2 regions of the Arthrobacter sp. MMS18-M83 genome follow, and region 1 is predicted to be linked to the other one. Evidence: predicted binding sites of a transcription regulator. Region 1 holds the regulator's gene; the other holds the start of a gene.
The links. Region 1 encodes HrcA, which represses chaperone genes, less so after heat shock. Its sites were predicted from a motif close to TTNGCACTCGNNNNNNNCGAGTGCNAA; they were not measured.

Region 1 (5,416 bases):
CACAAGCTGGCGCGGGCACGGGCGCAAGCACTAGTGCGCCGGGAAACAGCGCTACTTGATCCAGCGCAGGTTGAAGCGGTAGCGGTGCGGCTGCCCGTGGTTGACGCGGATGCCGGCAGACACGGAGAAGCACGTCACAGCGACCCAGATTGCCGTGGCCAGGACTGCGAACAAGTTTCCAACCACCGGGAGCAAGACCAGAATGTTGGCGAGCACTGCGGCAATCGTTGGAGGCAAAGTGAAGTTCAGCGCCTCTTTGGATTCCTGTGCCGTGAAGGGGCCACGTTCGCGGAAAATCAGGTAGATCAGGAGCGAGGGCACACAACCAAGGATCCCGCCGAAGTGCGCCAGGGTGGCCCATTGACGGTCTTCGGAGGCCGTCAAGGGCAGCGCATTGGCAGGAACGCCGTGGTACTGGGACTGGCCCGAGGCGCCGTCCCCATCGTCAGGAGCGTTGTCTGCCACAGTTTCTTCCTTTGAGTATCTATCGGTGCAGTGTTGCTGTCCCAGAATACTTGCTCGGCAGGCGATCAGTGGACCAACTCCCGGACCCTGGGCGCGGGAACCGCACCGGGGCCGCTGCTGAAGCGAACCGAAAGCTGCAAGGAGCCGTCACGGTACGGTCAGGAAATCGATCACTTCCTCCACCCGTCCCAGCAGGGAGGCCTCCAAGTCCGCGTAGCTGTGGACGGCGCCGAGAAGCTTCTGCCAGCCTAGCCCGACGTCCTCGGCTGTCTCATGCGGCCAACCGAACGACTTCAAGATGCCGCTCTTCCAATCGGTCCCGCGGGCGATCGTGGGCCATTGCTCGATCCCCAGAACCTTGGGGCGGATGGCCTGCCAGACGTCCACATAGGGGTGGCCCACTATCAGGACGTTTCCTGCGGCGCCAGGCAGTGTCATGGCATCGGCGGCAATCCGCGACTCTTTCGAATCCGGCACCAGGTGGTCCACCAGGACTCCGAGCCTGCGGCCCGGGCCGGGAGAGAACTCGGCAATCGCTGCTTTAAGATCGTCAACGCCATGCAAGGGTTCGACGACGATTCCCTCCACCCGAAGGTCATCTCCCCAGACCTTCTCCACGAGTTCGGCGTCGTGTTTTCCTTCCACCCAGATCCGGCTTGCCTTGGCGACTTGCGCTCTTTGGCCGGCCACCCGGACGGATCCCGAAGCAGTCCTGCCCGCTTGCCCGACAACCGCTCCGGAGGCGGCGCGTGGCGCCGGCGGCAGAAGTTTCACCGGTTGTCCGTCGAGGAGGAATCCGAAGCCGAGCCGGAACGACTTGTTCTTTCCCCGGCGGTCCTCCAGCACCACAATGTGGATGCCGCCGGCCTTTTCGACCCTGGTCACAGCCCCGACCCAACCGGACTGTACGTCCTCGAGGACCATTCCGCGTTCAACGGGCACCTCAGGCAGTTGCCGCTTGGCAGGCGAGGAGAGGTCTTGCGGGCCCCAATTGTTGTAAGACACTGTCTTCACACCACTTTGCGCTAGGGGATCAATGACGGCCCTGGACGTTCCGCCGGACCGCGCGGGAATCATGTTCGCCGCGAGCGGTACCAATGCTAACAACGTGGTGGCTCATACTAGACTTGTTAGCACTTGGGCATGTTGAGTGCTAATTGTTGAATATCAGGTCGCTGAGTAGTAACTGTTCAGCACTGGCTGTTGAATGGAGGTGGGCAGTGAGCGAACCACGCAAGCTTGAAGTGTTGCGCGCCATCGTGGAGGACTACGTTCACTCCCGCGAGCCCGTCGGATCCAAGGCCTTGGTCGAACGGCACCATTTGGGAGTGTCGAGCGCCACCATCCGCAACGACATGGCCCTTTTGGAAGAAGAAGGACTCATCGCCGCACCGCACACCAGTGCCGGCCGAATCCCCACGGACAAGGGCTACCGCCTGTTCGTCGACCGTATTTCCCAGGTCAAACCGCTTTCAGCCGCCGAGCGCCGGGCCATCCACTCGCTGCTTGAGGGACCCGACGACGTCGAGGACATCCTTGAGCGCACCGTTCGGCTCCTGTCCCAACTGACCAACCAGGTCGCCGTCGTGCAGTACCCGCACCTTAGCCGCGCCCGCGTGCGTCACATTGAGTTTGTGCTGCTGGCACCGCGCCAGGTCTTGGTAGTGCTTATCGCCGATACCGGCAAAGTGGAACAGGGCGTGGTGCACGCAGGGGCCGATGCCACGGACGAAGATGTGATGGCCTTGCGCGCACGTTTCCTTGGGAGCATTGCCGGCTCGCAGCTTGACCTCATGCCGCAGGTCCTGCCGTCCGTGGTTGCCCTCTGCCCACCAGCGCTTCGAGGCCTTGCCGGTGTCCTCGCCCATGGTCTCGAGAGGCTGGCCGACAGAAGCCGGGACGAGCGCATGGTCATGGCAGGCACAGCGAACCTGGCCCGCTCCAACGTGGATTTCCCGCTCAGCATCGGGCCGGTTCTGGAGGCTCTCGAGGAACAGGTGGTCATGTTGCGCTTGCTCTCGGACATGGCAGAAGACCCTCGGGGAGTCACCGTGAGCATCGGCCGCGAGAACCCCTACGACGGGCTCTCCGAAGCGTCGGTGGTCGCCACCGGCTATGGTCCGGGCAGCAGTGCCAAGATCGGCATTCTTGGTCCTACCCGGATGGACTATCCCAACACCATGGCGGCCGTCCGCGCCGTCGCACGCTACCTTTCCCGCATTCTGGGCGGCTGACAGCTCCGGCCAGAAACCGTCTCGCAAGAAACGCAGTACAACAAGGAAGAGATACCGACTTTGAGCAGCCACTATGACGTTCTGGGCGTCTCACCGGAAGCAACCGGCGAGGAGATCAAGAAGGCCTATCGCAAGCTCGCACGTAAGCTGCATCCCGATGTGAACCCCGGAGAAGGCGCCGCCGAGGAATTCAAAGCCGTGACCCACGCCTACGAGGTCCTTTCCGACCCCCAGAAGCGCCGTGTGTATGACGCCACGGGCAACGAGAACGGCACCGACAACGGCTTCGGTGGCGGTTACGCGGGCCAGGGATTCGCGTTCCAGGACATCTTCGATACCTTCTTCGGCGGGGGTGGCGGTGGCATGCAGGGGCCGGCATCACGTATGCGCCGCGGCCAGGACGCGTTGATCAGTGTCCGCATCGATTTGCGCGAGGCCGTCTTCGGCGTCAACAAGAAGCTTGAAGTGGATACAGCGGTCGTCTGCCCCACGTGCGAAGGCTCATGCTGCCGAGCGGGAACCCACCCGGAGCGCTGCGACATCTGTGGCGGCTCGGGTCAGGTCCAGCGCGCAGTCCGCTCCATCCTCGGCCAGGTCATGACTTCCGCGCCGTGTGGTTCATGTGAAGGTTTCGGATCGATCATCAAGGATCCGTGCAATGAGTGCAGCGGCCAGGGCCGCATCCGCAGCCGCCGTTCGCTGACCGTCAAAGTGCCTGGCGGCGTGGCGACCGGAACGCGCATCCAGCTGTCGTCCCAGGGCGAAGCAGGGCCGGCCGGCGGACCTTCAGGCGATCTCTACGTGGAGATCCGGGTCAACGCCGATTCCACCTACATACGCGAGGGCGACGACCTTCACGCGACCCTGAGCGTTCCCATGACGGCCGCCGCGCTGGGAACCGAGCTGCAGCTGGATACGTTCGACGGCCCCCAGGAGATCGACGTCAAGGCCGGCACCCAGGCCGGCGAAGTCATCACCTTGCGCGGACTGGGTGTCACCCATCTCCGCGGATACGGCCGGGGAGACCTCAAGGTACACCTGCACGTTGAGACGCCCGGAAAGATCGACGCCGCGCAGGAGGATTTGCTCCGCCAACTTGCCAAGTTGCGCGGTGAGCAGTTCACCGAGGGCAAGCTCGTAGCGAGCGGCGGTATGTTCGCGAAGCTGCGGGACAAGCTCGGTAACCTGTAGCGGTGAGCAACCCCGTATTTTTCACGGTCGCCGGAACGCTTGACGGGCTCGGGCCGGGTGACACGTTCGTGCTGGACGGCGCCGAGGCAAGGCATGCTGTCACCGTCAAGCGTTTGGAAGTCGGTGAAGCGGTCGACATTGCCGACGGCGCCGGAAAGCGGCTCACGGGAACTGTGACCGCATCCGGACCGGGAAGCCTTAAGGTCTTGCCTCCGATGTCGTCGAGGAGCGCCGGCCGATAGTGCGCCTCGTTTTGGTCCAGGCCCTCGCCAAGGGCGACCGCGATGAGCTCGCCGTCGAGACGGCAACGGAACTCGGGATCGACGCCGTGGTGCCCTGGCAGGCGGAACGTTCCATTGTCCGCTGGAAGGGGGAGCGGGCCGCCAAGGCCCACGCGAAGTGGCAATCGGTGGCCACCGCAGCGGCCAAGCAGGCGCGGCGCGCGTGGATCCCGGAAGTTCGTGCCGCCGTCGACGGCTCCGGTTTGGCGGCGGCCGTTGCCGCTGCTGACTTGGCGATCATCCTGCACGAGGACGCAAAGCGCCCGCTGAGGGATGTCTTGGAGGAGTGGCAGGATCAACTTTCCGGTGGGGATCCCGGAGCAGCGCGCGAAGTGCTGCTCATCGTGGGCCCGGAGGGCGGCATCTCGCCGCGCGAAGTGACCAAGCTGAGCGACGTCGGCGCTGTCACCGCCCTCTTGGGCCACCATGTACTTCGCTCATCGACGGCGGGCCCGGCCGCCGTCGTACTGGCCAGCGACATTCTGGGGCGCTGGTAGAGCGCCACGTGCGCTGCGGCGGTGCCGACGCCGCCCTTCGAGTAGCTCGCAGTGCGCGTAGCTGATCAGCGGACGCTGAAGGAACGGGTATCCGTGGCGACGTCGGCGTCGCCTGGACCCACCATGGAGACGCGCAACTCGTAGCGGCCGGCTCCGAGGCCCACAGTGAAGCTGAAGGCGCCGCCTTGGCCCGGCACGGTCGAAGCAGTGGTCTGACCGGACAGGTATGATATCTTCTCGCCGCTTGAGTTCTCGCGGAGGATCTGCCAATGCAGTTTCTTCGAAGAGTCGGTGGTACGCCCATTGAACTTGATTGGACCGGCAGGCAGGGTCAGGTCCTCCTGCGGTTCAATGATCCAGACGGGTGCCACCATGGTTGCGTCCCGGACCATCGGATCACCTAGCTTGACCTGACCGAACGCCATGTAATCCGTGTGCCCGTCCACCAGGATGGTCACCTTGATCAGCTGACCGGAGTCGATCAATCCCGAGCTCGCCGCAGCAGCGGTAGCGGTGTAGACGAGTTGCTGGACCGCGCGCTGCGCCATTCCGGCGTCGAGGTTGGAATTGAACGCGTCGCGGGAAACGTCGACCGTGACCACGTTCTTGCCGGAAATCGACGTCGCAAGGTTGCTCGGATTTTGCCATGGCGTGAAGAAATCGTGATCCAACGGCTTCTGGGACATCATGATCCGAAGGGCGGTAGTGATCGGGTTCTCGTTGCCTGGGTTGTCACGAAATTCGCGGT
Region 2 (5,416 bases), 1.1 Mb from region 1:
CAGCCCGTACCTGCTGACCGGGCTTTTGCCTGCCGAACAGAAATTCGACGCAGTGGTGATACTTGATGCCGAGAGCACGTCTTTGCAGGCTGTGCTGCCGGCCATCGCCCGGGCCGAACAAATCATCGCCTTCGGTGATGCGAAGATTGCCAATGCCCGCACCTTTAGCGTCGCCGTGGAGCCTCCCATGGCAAGCGTCACGAGCCAGGACACGGTGGACAGTGCCTTCAGTGCATTGGCCCGCGTCTTGCCGACTTGGCAACTGAATTGGGTGTATCGGGCTGTTGATGAAGATCTGGTACTGCAGCTGAGCAAGAATTACTACGACGGCGGCCTGCGTCGGCTGCCGGACGGCCAATCCGTAACGGGGCTGGACCGTTCGGTTGTGGTTGAGTACATCCCGGACGGCACCGGCCTGCCCGGTTCGGATCACGAAGGTGTGGAATCGGTCGCAGCCGAAGTAAACCGTGTGGTGGATCTGGTTTTTGAACACGCCAGACTTCGGCCCCGCACCTCTCTCGCCGTGGTGACCGCAAGCCTGCGCCATGCTGCAAGGATCGGCGAAGCCATTAGGCTCCAGCTGCCCAACTATCCTCTCCTGTCCGGTTTCTTCAACGCGGCTGCCGAGTCCTTCCGCGTGGTGGATTTGGAGCGTGCTCAAGGATTGGTCCGCGACCACATCATCTTCTCCCTGGGCTTCGGGCGTACTCCGCATGGCCGGGCGCTGCACAGTTTCGGTCCCCTGTCCGTCGAAGGTGGCCGCAATAAGTTTGCTTTGGCAATGACCCGCTCGCGCAGATCTTTGCACGTCTTGAGCTGCTTCCGTCCGGAGGACCTGGACCTGGACAGATTGGCTCACGGGGCGGTTGATTTCCATGAACTCCTTGACCGCGAACTCTCGGGCAATTCGGATCTGGGGACGCCGGCAACCAGGGCAGCGGCCAGCGAGCAGGCGCTCGGTGAGGATCCGTTGGTGGCGGATCTGGGCGAGCGGCTCCGTGCTCGTGGAGCCCGGGTGTGGCATCAGTACGACGGAGCGCTGGACATCGCCGCGGCGGCCGATCCCGTGCACACCATCGGCCGTGATGACACCGAAATGCCAACGCCGGTGGCCATTGAATCCGACGGCACGGAACGATACCGCCGCATGAGCGTCCGGGAGCGCAGCAGGCTCCGGCCCCAGCTCCTGGAGCGCCTCGGCTGGCGGTACATGTCTTTGTGGACCATCGAAGTATTTACGGACCCCTCGTCGTGTGCGGACCGCATCGGCTCCTACCTTGGACTCGAAAAGCCGGTCGCGCCCTCCTATGGCGCCGTCCAGCATGGATTCCTTGACATGGATGTTGAACAATTGGAACTGGGCCCTCAGGCGGACAGCCAGGGGGACGGCGTAGCCAGACGGAGTCGGCTCCAGCCAAACTCGCCGGTACGCAAGGTCCCCGCCCGGGGCCAGCCATCCCCTAAGGAAGCGCAATGCCGGAAAGAAAGAGCACAAAGGCCAAATACCCCGCGGACGATTATGCAGCGGAGGCCGGCACACAGCTGGACAAGCAGGAGAAGACGGAATTGAAGCCCGAACCGGAGTCGAAGCCGGCAGGAGAAGGCATCCTGCCCAAGAAAGCCTCCGAGGATGATCCACGCCGCTGGGGTGACGAGCCCGGTTACGATCACGACGCTTGGCTCAAGGAGCAAAGGCCTCCACACTGGGGCTGAACATTCCACGATGAGCCTGACTATCCACGAGGAGTTTCGGTTTGCCGGGTGCCCGCAGGATTGACCAAGACAAAGAACAATTTCCCCCGAGTGGAAGCTCCGGCCAGGATTTCTGCCTGTTGCGGATTCGCGGCGACAACCACGAGGCCATCGGACTCGTTCGTACCTAGCCACTGGCTGGCCTTGCCTCCATTTGCCGACGTCCACAAAACCGGGACGGCCGCAGCCAGGAGTTCGGATTTCTTGGCAGGCCCTTCAAATCCATCAGCTGCCGTGAGCACAACGTTGACCAACTGGCCCGGGGAAACAAGCTGGATTGAAGCGGGATCGGCCATACGCAGTGGAACGGCTGCTGTTGCCGGCGCGGCGCCGGTCAGCAGACCCGGACCCAGGAATTGGGCGTCCGTGGGGACCTGCCCTTTCTGAAGGGGTGAAGCAAGCTGCTTCCCTCTGTATTCAAAGCCAGAGGTGAGTGCTCCGGCGGGAGCTCCTCCGGGAAGAACTTCAAGAGGTTTGAGGTCGGAATCTGCCAAGGTGGACCCGGCCGCAAGATCCCTGGCCGCGGCCAGAACCGTCACCCGTTGTTCAGAAGCAGGAGTCAGCTGGTGGACCACAATCCCGGCGGCGACACACAGCAGGAGTGCCACCATGAGGCGGCGGTTGCGGTTCAGCCAGCTGCCCAGCCTGTGGTGCTTGGAATGCACCGGGAGGGGGCCAGGGACGCGGGCTCCCCGTGGAAGAGCCAGAATAGTGCGAGGGATGGCACTGGTGACCGGCGCGGGGCGGCTATTGCGTGGAATCGAAGAAGACCCCGCTGAAGGGGGGCCTTGGGATGCAAACGGGGTAGCTGGCATGCTGCCACGCTAACCGTGCGAGTAGTCCGGTGACAGGGTCTTAATGAGCTATGTGGAAAAGCGGTATCAAGTGGAAAACCGCAAATCAGCTGGCGGCGGCCGCCGGAACCGACGCTGGAGCCGGGGATGCCGCTGGCGCAGCGGAAACGGCGCTGCCCTTTGAGTCCCGGGAGTCCGTACGGTAGAAGCCCGATCCCTTGAAGACGACGCCCACGCTGTTGAATTTCTTGCGCAAGGATCCTTGGCATTCGGGGCAGTCAGACAGGGAGCTGTCTGTGAAGGCCTGAACAATGTCAAAGGCGTGGCCGCAGTCTTTGCAGGCATAGGCATATGTGGGCACTGGCAATCCTCCTCCGGGACGAACTACAGGTCCTGCGCTGCATTTGCGGATTGTTCTATCCATTAGCAGTCCAAGGGCCTGAGTGCCAATTCTATCATCCGACATCGGAGTCTCCACCAAGGAATGTGGTGGAGGAACAAAGGGCCCGAAGGGCGGTTCAGTCGGCGTGGGTTAGCCCGACGACGCGCCGGGGGGTAAGTGCCTCTGGCACGGGCTTGTCGAAAGGTTCGGCAGGGATGGTGCCTGCCGGCAGGACCTCATCGTCATATACGACGGCGATAGTCGGGGGACGCTGTCCGGTTGCGTCCAACTTGTCGAGGAGTCGGTCGTAATATCCGCCGCCCTGGCCAATGCGGTTGCCGCCTTCGTCGACTGCAGTAGCCGGAAGGAAGATTCCGGCCGCATCCCTGACGACGTCACTGTCGAATCGTTCGCCTACGGGCTCATCGATGGGGGCATACCTTGAGCGGGCAAAGGTCGTCTCCGGGGTCCAATACACCCAGCTCAGGCGGCGCTCCGGTTCACAGACCGGAAGAAGAATCCTGTGCCCAACGGCATGGAGCGCTTCGAGCAAGGGCATTGTTGGCGGTTCGGCTGCCACCCCCACATAGGCGGCAAAAGTCGCCTGTCTCCCGTGGGCAACAGCATCGGCCCATGAGAGGCCACGGCGGGCAATGCCTATTCCGGCGTCGGCGCGCTGCTGTACTGTCAGGGCGCGCCGACGGTTGCGGTGCCCCTGACGGATATCGTCTTTCAAAGTCACTTTCGCTCCAGTTCTTCCGTCTGCCTGGCGCCGGGGATGTTGGGAAACGTCGGCCCCTCTTTCCTCCATCGGCGTACTTTTGCCTAATGTCCAGTTCCTTCCGTTAGATTAGTCCGGTGACTTCCAATAGCTGCGCTAGCGCTGTCCGCAAGGCCGTTATCCCCGTTGCGGGGCTCGGTACCAGATTCCTGCCTGTCACCAAGGCGATGCCCAAGGAGATGCTCCCGGTAGTCGACAAGCCGGCCATCCAGTATGTTGTCGAAGAAGCCGTGAGCGTGGGCCTCAATGACATCCTCATGATCACGGGCCGCAACAAGCGCGCATTGGAGGACCACTTCGACCGCGTGCCGGCCTTGGAAGCGACCCTTGAGGCCAAGGGAGACACCGTCAAGCTGGACTCGGTTCAGGCTACTAGCAACCTCGGTGACATTCACTATGTTCGCCAGGGTGATCCCAAAGGCCTGGGCCATGCGGTGCTGCGCGCAAAGCAACACGTCGGCTACGAACCTTTCGCAGTCCTCCTTGGCGACGACCTCATCGATGCGCGGGACACTCTCCTCAGCGACATGATTGAGGTCCAGCACAAGACCGGTGGATCCGTCATAGCCCTCATTGAGGTGGAGCCGTCCCAGATCAGCGCCTATGGCTGCGCCGACATCGAGGACATCGGCGAAGACGGCTACGTCCGCATCAAGCAACTTGTGGAAAAGCCTTCTGTCGACGAAGCTCCCTCCAACTTGGCCGTGATTGGTCGCTATGTGCTTCACCCCTCGGTGTTCGACGTTCTCGAGCAAACCGAGCCTGGCCGTGGAGGAGAGATCCAGCTGACGGATGCCCTCCAGGTTCTGGCTGCCGGCGAGGGCGAAGGCAGCGGTGTCTACGGAGTGGTCTTCCGCGGTCGCCGGTACGACACCGGAGACAAGCTCAGCTACCTTAAAGCCTGTGTCCAGCTGGCATGCGACAGTGAAGACCTCGGACCCGGCTTGCGCGAGTGGCTGCCGGGCTTTGCCGACAGTCTCAGCAAGTAGTTCCTCGTGTGGGGATCGGCCATTTGGCCGGTGACGCTTGAATGTGGCGACCTCATTTTGCGGCCCATTCGCTACCGGGACAAGAAGGAATGGACCGAAGTCCGCTCGCGCAATAGTGACTGGCTCGCCCCCTGGGAAGCCTCCAACCCGGCCCCTGGTGGCCGCCTACCAAACTACCGGCAGATGGTGGCTTCCCTCAACCTCCAGGCCCGGCAGGCGAGTGCCCTTCCTTTTGTCATCACGGAACGCATTCCGGGGTATCACGAGCCCAGGATTGTAGGGCAGTTGACGGTCTCTTCCATTGTTTGGGGATCGGCGATGACCGCCACCCTTGGCTACTGGGTAGATCAGGCGAGGGCAGGGCGCGGGATTGCTCCCACCGCGGTTGCCCTGGCCACCGACCATTGCTTCGCGACCCTCGGCTTGCACCGGATGGAGATCAACATCAGACCCGAAAATGGGCCGAGCCTGCGCGTTGTTGAGAAGCTTGGATTCCGCGACGAGGGGCGCCGTGAGCGTTTCCTTCACATCAATGGAGAATGGGCTGACCATAGAAGCTTTGCCCTGACCTCGGAAGAGGTCCCGGGAGGCTTGCTGGCTGCTTGGCTTGGGCGCGAAGCCAATTAGTCCGTTTGGGTGAACGACTGTCATAAATCCATTGATTTGCCGACTCTCCGACGACACACCGCGGGGAATGCGGTGGCCCCTGCGTATTTGC

Region 2: the regulator HrcA is predicted to act here: its motif matches at 2,970-2,996, upstream of OW521_RS17280 (FmdB family zinc ribbon protein).

Annotation. Positions count from the first base shown of each region.
Region 1 is NZ_CP113343.1:4,694,896-4,700,311, reverse strand. It holds gene OW521_RS22185 (DUF4870 domain-containing protein) at 52-465, opposite strand; gene OW521_RS22180 (DUF3097 domain-containing protein) at 613-1,470, opposite strand; gene hrcA (heat-inducible transcriptional repressor HrcA) at 1,686-2,699, shown strand; gene dnaJ (molecular chaperone DnaJ) at 2,760-3,890, shown strand; partial or broken gene OW521_RS22165 (16S rRNA (uracil(1498)-N(3))-methyltransferase) at 3,893-4,668, shown strand; gene OW521_RS22160 (GerMN domain-containing protein) at 4,734-5,416, opposite strand, start outside.
Region 2 is NZ_CP113343.1:3,635,595-3,641,010, forward strand. It holds gene OW521_RS17265 (AAA family ATPase) at 1-1,570, shown strand, start outside; gene OW521_RS17270 (hypothetical protein) at 1,567-1,713, shown strand; gene cpaB (Flp pilus assembly protein CpaB) at 1,734-2,417, opposite strand; gene OW521_RS17280 (FmdB family zinc ribbon protein) at 2,653-2,907, opposite strand; gene OW521_RS17285 (5-formyltetrahydrofolate cyclo-ligase) at 3,065-3,670, opposite strand; gene galU (UTP--glucose-1-phosphate uridylyltransferase GalU) at 3,787-4,698, shown strand; gene OW521_RS17295 (GNAT family N-acetyltransferase) at 4,705-5,325, shown strand.